2 regions of the Micromonospora sp. NPDC051296 genome follow, and region 1 is predicted to be linked to the other one. Evidence: riboswitches for the same ligand, from Rfam matches in the RefSeq annotation. Region 1 holds a riboswitch; the other holds the start of a gene.
What was found. A riboswitch is a leader RNA that binds a small molecule or an ion and turns the genes downstream of it on or off. The one in region 1 is predicted to bind ZMP and ZTP.

Region 2: it holds a riboswitch for ZMP and ZTP, as region 1 does, so the genes downstream of both, AB0M52_RS28060 (tetrahydrofolate dehydrogenase/cyclohydrolase catalytic domain-containing protein) here and AB0M52_RS16230 (glycine hydroxymethyltransferase) in region 1, are expected to answer to the same signal.

The regions. Positions count from the first base shown of each region.
Region 1 covers NZ_JBFBAO010000134.1:11,913-15,163, reverse strand. Annotated here, with positions in the region: gene AB0M52_RS16240 (S8 family serine peptidase) at 1-706, shown strand, start outside; gene AB0M52_RS16235 (metallophosphoesterase) at 759-1,598, opposite strand; ZMP/ZTP riboswitch at 1,687-1,776, shown strand; gene AB0M52_RS16230 (glycine hydroxymethyltransferase) at 1,795-3,231, shown strand.
Region 2 covers NZ_JBFBAO010000365.1:3,585-6,835, reverse strand. Annotated here, with positions in the region: partial or broken gene AB0M52_RS28065 (endonuclease/exonuclease/phosphatase family protein) at 1-623, shown strand, start outside; gene AB0M52_RS28060 (tetrahydrofolate dehydrogenase/cyclohydrolase catalytic domain-containing protein) at 630-1,517, opposite strand; ZMP/ZTP riboswitch at 1,529-1,613, opposite strand; gene AB0M52_RS28055 (FAD-dependent monooxygenase) at 1,684-2,745, opposite strand; gene AB0M52_RS28050 (TetR family transcriptional regulator) at 2,800-3,251, shown strand, end outside.

The DNA of each region.
Region 1 (3,251 bases):
GACCAACAACAGCTACTACATCGACCCCTGGCAGCTGAACTGCCGCAACGACGCGCGCCAGCGCCCGGTGTGGCAGGCCGTGCAGCGGGCGATCCGCTACTCGCAGAACAAGGGCGTGCTCACCGTCGCCAGCGCCGGCAACGCCAACTTCGACCTGGCGCACAAGTTCGTCGACTCCGGCAGCCCGAACAACGGCACCCCGGAGGTACGCGACGTCAACGGTGCCTGCGTGGTGTTGCCGGCCGAGGCACCGGGCGTGGTGACCGTCTCGGCGGTCGGGCCGACCGGGGAGAAGAGCTACTACTCGTCGTACGGTCAGGGCGTCGTCGACGTCACGGCGCCGGGCGGTGACAGCCGGATCCGGACCCGCGGCGCGACCTCGACGACCGCCGACGCGATCCTGTCGACCACCTTCAACACCGTGACCCGGACCAACGGTTGGGGCTGGAAGCAGGGCACCTCGATGTCCGGCCCGCACGCCGCCGGCGTCGCGGCGCTGGCCCTGTCCGCTCACCCGGGCATGCAGCCGGGGCAGCTGGCCTCGTTCCTGGCCCGCACCGCCGTCTCCCAGCCCTGCCCGGCGGGTGTGTACGACCCGGTCCCGCTGATCCCGACCGGAGCCGACTACACCGCCACCTGCGCGGGTGGGGCACGTAACGGCTTCTACGGCGCGGGCATGGTCAACGCGTACAACGCGGTGAAGTAACCGCCACCGGTGGGGTCCGGCCGTCCGACGCCGGCCCCACCCTCCGCCGGCCTCAGCCGGCCGGCAGGATCCGACGCCAGGCGGGCGGCACTGGTCGGGGCCGCCACTCCCGCGGGTAACCCACCGACACCTCCTCGAAGCGCACCCCGTCGTGCCAGGTGGTGCGGGGTATGTGCAGGTGGCCGTAGACCACCGCGGTGGCCCGGAAGCGCCGGTGCCAGTCGGCCGTCGCCTCCGTGCCGCACCACTGGGCGAAGATCGGGTAACGCAGGATCCGGGTCGGTTCCCGCACCAACGGCCAGTGGTTGACCAGCACGGACGGCAGGTCGTCGTCGACCTCGGCGAGGCGCCGCCCGGTCTCGGCGACCCGCTGCGCGCACCACGCCGACCGGCTCGGGTAAGGGTCGGGGTGCAGCAGGAACTCGTCGGTGCAGACGATCCCGGTGCGGTACGCCTCGGCGAGCGCCGCCTCGGGGGTGTCCAACCCCTCCGGCCGCCAGCTGTGGTCGTAGAGCAGGAACAGTGGCGCCACCCGCACCGGCCCGTCCGGCCCCTGCCAGACCGGATAAGGATCCTCCGGCGTCAGCACGCCGAGGCGGCGGCACAGCTCGACCAGGTGCTGGTAGCGGTCCACGCCGCGCAGCCGGACCGGGTCCGACGGCGGGGTCCACAGCTCGTGGTTGCCGGGTGCCCACACCACGGTGCCGAAGCGATGCCGCAGCAGGGTCAGGGCCCATTCGATGTCGGCCACGGTGTCGCCGACGTCGCCGGCGACCAGCAGCCAGTCGTCCGGGGACTCCGGCCGCAGCCCAGTCACGACCGCCCGGTTGGCCGGGTGCCCCACGTGCAGGTCGCTGATCGCGAGCAGATTTCCCCCGCCGTGGCCCGCCATGCGCCGATCGTAGGCGGGCCGCGGGGCGCTGGCGAGAGGCGCGTACCGGCCGGTGCCCGGGGCGGCGGACACCGGACCCGGTAGGATCGGCGGGGGCCGTGACTGGCGCGTGGGGATGGAGCACCATCGGGAAGCGGCCCCGTCACGAGGACGCACGCCGAGCGCCTGGGCCTTCCGCACGTCATCAGGAGGTCGCATGTCGCCGAACGCCGAGTCCACCGCCTTCCGCAGCGCGCTGGAGGTCATCCGCGCCGTCGAGCCGCGGGTCGCCGACGCGATCGGGGCCGAGCTGGCCGACCAGCGCGAGTCGCTCAAGCTGATCGCCAGCGAGAACTACGCCTCGCCGGCCACCCTGCTGGCCATGGGCAACTGGCTCAGCGACAAGTACGCCGAGGGCACCGTCGGCCGCCGGTTCTACGCCGGCTGCCAGAACGTCGACACCGTCGAGGCGCTCGCCGCCGAGCACGCCCGGGAGCTGTTCGGCGCGGCGCACGCGTACGTGCAGCCGCACTCGGGCATCGACGCCAACCTGGTGGCGTTCTGGGCGATCCTGGCCGACCGGGTGGAGTCCCCCGCGCTGAAGCGGGCCCAGGCCCGGCACGTCAACGACCTGACCGAGGCGGACTGGTTCGCGCTCCGCCGGGAGCTGGGCGACCAGCGGATGCTCGGCATGTCGCTGGACGCCGGTGGGCACCTCACCCACGGTTTCCGGCCGAACATCTCCGGCAAGATGTTCGACCAGCGCAGCTACGGCACCGACCCGGCCACCGGGCTGGTCGACTACGACAAGGTCGCCGAGGCGGCCCGCGAGTTCCGGCCGCTGGTGCTGGTCGCCGGCTACTCGGCGTACCCGCGGAAGGTCAACTTCCGGATCATGCGGGAGATCGCCGACTCGGTCGGCGCCACCTTCATGGTGGACATGGCCCACTTCGCCGGCCTGGTCGCCGGCAAGGTCTTCACCGGCGACTTCGACCCGGTGCCGCACGCGCACATCGTCACCACCACCACCCACAAGTCGCTGCGCGGCCCGCGCGGCGGCATGGTGCTGTGCGGCCCGGAGCTGGCCGACCAGGTGGACCGGGGCTGCCCGATGGTGCTCGGCGGGCCGCTGCCGCACGTGATGGCCGCCAAGGCGGTGGCCCTCGCCGAGGCCCGCCGCCCCGACTTCGCCGACTACGCCGGGCGCATCGTCGACAACGCCCAGGCGCTGGCCGAGGGGCTGCTGCGCCGGGGCGCCACGCTGGTCACCGGCGGCACCGACAACCACCTGGTGCTCATCGACGTCACCGGCTACGGGCTGACCGGCCGGCAGGCCGAGCAGGCGCTGCTGGACTCGGGCATCGTCACCAACCGCAACGCTGTGCCGCAGGACGCGAACGGTGCCTGGTACACCTCCGGGATCCGGATCGGCACGCCCGCGCTGACCACCCGGGGCCTCGGCTCGGCGGAGATGGACACCACCGCCGAGCTGATCCACACCGTGCTCAGCCAGACCACCGCGGGCGCGAACCCGGACGGCACGGCCTCCAAGGCCAAGTACGTGCTCGACCCGGCCCTCGCGGACAAGATCAGCCACCAGGCCAGCGAGCTGCTCGCCGGCTTCCCGCTCTACCCGAGCGTCGACCTGGGCTGACCACCGCCGTGTCCGGGGTC
Region 2 (3,251 bases), on a different contig from region 1:
TCACCGCCATCGCCGCCCAGGCGATGGGAGCCGCCGAGCACCGCTTCGCCGCCGCCGTGGTCGGCACCCCCGGCGAGGCGTTCCGCCCACTCACCCACGACGACGACGGCCACGGCGAACCCTGCTACGGCGTCGGCCTGGTCTCCCGCCACCCGGTCACCACCTGGCGGGTCACCCGGCTGCGCCCCGCACCGGTGCGCTCCCCGGTGTACGTGCCCGGCCCCGGCGGCGGCCTGGTGCTGCTACGCGACGAACCCCGCGTGGTGCTCGCCGCCGTGCTCGACACCCCACGCGGCCCGCTCACCGTCGCCGCCACCCACCTGTCCTTCGTGCCCGGGTGGAACGCCCGCCAACTGCGCCAGGTCGTCCGCGCCCTGCGGTCGCTGCCCGCCCCGCGGATCCTGCTCGGCGACCTCAACCTGCCCGCCTGGGCCGTCCGGCTGGTCTCCGGCTGGCGGCTGCTGGGCCGCCGGCCCACCTATCCCGCCGGGCAACCCCGCGTCCAACTCGACCACGTCATCGCCGACCGGCAGGGCTTCAACCAGCTCCCGCCGGTCACCACCGTACGGACCCCGCTGTCGAGCATCTCCGACCACCGACCCCTGCTGGTCGACCTCGGATAGGCAGCCCTACGGCTGACCCGCCAGGCCGGCGGCTGACCGCGCCGCCCGCAACGCGTTGCGGAACAACATCGCCACCGTCACCGGACCCACCCCACCGACCCGCGGCGTAATCGCCCCCGCCACCCGATCGCACGACGGATCCACGTCCGGCAACAACCGCCGCCCCTCGTACCGCACCCCACCACCGACCACCACCGCGCCCGGCCGCACATGCTCCGGCCGCACGATCCCCGGCACCCCGGCAGCGGCCACCAGGATCTCCGCCCGCCGGGTGTACCGCGGCCAGTCCGCCACCCCCGTGTGCACCACCGTCACCGCCGCGTTCGCCGTCGGCCGCTTCTGCGCCAGCAGCAACGCCAACGGCCGCCCCAACGTCGCCCCCCGACCCAGGACCACCACCTCCCGACCGGAAACCGGCACCCCATGGAACGCCAGCAGCGCCTCGATCCCCGCCGGCGTACACGGCAGGGGAGCGGGCAGCCCCAACGCCAGCCGGCCCATGTTCACCGGATGCATCCCGTCGACGTCGGAGTCCGGATCGAGAACCTGCAACGCCCGGTCGTAATCCAGACCACCAGGAATCGGATGCTGCACCAGCACCCCGTGCACACCCGGGTCCGCGTTGAAATCGGCCAGCACCGCATGCAGGTCGGCCTGCGACGCCGACGCCGGCAACCGTACGTGCGGCGAATCGAAGCCCAACTCCGCCGCCTGCCGCTGCTTGATCCGGATGTAACCGGCGCTCGCCTCGTCGTCACCCACCAGCACCGTCGCCAGCGCCGGGGTCACCCCCGCCGCCCGCAACCGCGCCACACCATCGGCCACCTCGGCCAGGATCATCTCCGCCACCGGCCCACCGGGCAGCAGCCGAGCGGTCGTCATCGTCGTCGACATGGCTCACCTCGCGCGGAGGCCCAGGCGGACGACCTCCACGACGAGAGCTTCCCGATGGTCGATCCCATCCTCGGTGCCGCCAGTCGCGTCACCGCCAGCCTGCCACACCGCGCCCAGGCCACGCCATCACCCCCGGGCGCGCCCTGGGCGGCGATCACGCGACAGATCAGCCCGGGGGACCGAACGCCAACGCCAACCGCACCGCCGCGTCCCGCACCCCGATGAACCGGCGCACCTGCGCCAACCGACCCGCCCGCACCGCCATCGCCGCCATCCGCTGCGTCGGCCCGCGCCGCAGCCCGTCGTACCGGGCCAGCGCCGAGGACACATCCGGCGCCGCCGCCAACGCCTCCGACAACGCCACCGCGTCGACCAACGCCTGACAGGCACCCTGACCCAGATCCGGCGTCATCGCGTGCGCCGCATCACCCAGCAACACCCGGCGCCCCTGCACATACGTCGGCAACGGCGGCAGGAAATGCACGTCGTGATGCAACAACCCGGCCGGATCGATCCGCCCCAGCACCGCCGGCAGCGGATCGTGCCAGTCGCCGAACCACCGCCGCAACGCCGCCAGATCACCCTCCGGCGGCCGGTACCCCTCCGGCGCGGCCACCGCCGCGTACCAGTTCGTCACCCCGGGGGACTGCGGCGTGACCCCGAACTTGCGGCCCCGCCCCCATGTCTCACCAGCCGCCGGCACCTCCAGCGGCACCGTGCCCCGCCACGCCGTCACCCCCGCATACCGCAACGGATACCGGTCACCGAACATCGCCGCCCGGGTCGCGCTGCGAATCCCGTCCGCACCGACCACCACGTCGTACCCGTCGGCCAACGCCGCCGGATCGGCCACCACCGAACCGAAGCGCACCGTGCCCGCCGGCAGCGCCTCCGCCAGCAACCCCAGCAGCGCCGGACGCGACAGCAGCCGCACCCCCTCGCCGTGCCGCCGCCGGATCCGCCCCGCATCCAACCTGGCGATCAACGAACCGTCCGGCCGGCGCATCGCCCCGTCCGGCTGCGTACGCCCCCGCTCGCGCGCGACCGGCCCGAGCCCCAGCCGGTCCAGCGCGCGCAACGCCGACGGCCAGATGCCCAGCCCGGTGCCGGTCTCCGGCAGCCCCGCGGCTCGCTCGAACACCGTCACCGTCCACCCGGCCCGCAGCAACCCGTTCGCCACCGCCAGCCCACCGACGCCGCCCCCGATGACGGCCGCAGATCCCCGCATCAACCGACCGTACTACATATGTAGTTGCCCGCACTACTGCTGTAGTTTCAGCCCGTGGACGCCCGCCAACGACAACTCCTCGACGCCGCCATCACCGTGCTCGGCAGCCGCGGCACCCGCCACCTCACCCACCGCGCCGTCGACGACCAGGCCGGCCTGCCCACCGGCTCCACCTCCAACCGCTACCGCACCCGAGAAGCCCTCCTCGCCGGCGTCCTCACCCGCATCCTCGACCTCGAAACCAGCGGCTGGCACCAACTCGCCGGCAACCTCCACCACATCGACCCAGACACCTTCACCACCACCCTCGGCGTCCTCGTCCACCACCTCGCCACCACCGGCCGCACCCTCACCCTCGCCCGGCTCGCCATCTTCGCCGAAGCCGCGCACCAACCCGCCCTGCAACAACAGATCGCCCACGGCCAACGCGACCTCGCCGCCTGGGCCACACCCCTGCTCGCCGCCCTCGGCGCCCGCCACCCGGCCACCGCCCTGCGACTGCTCCT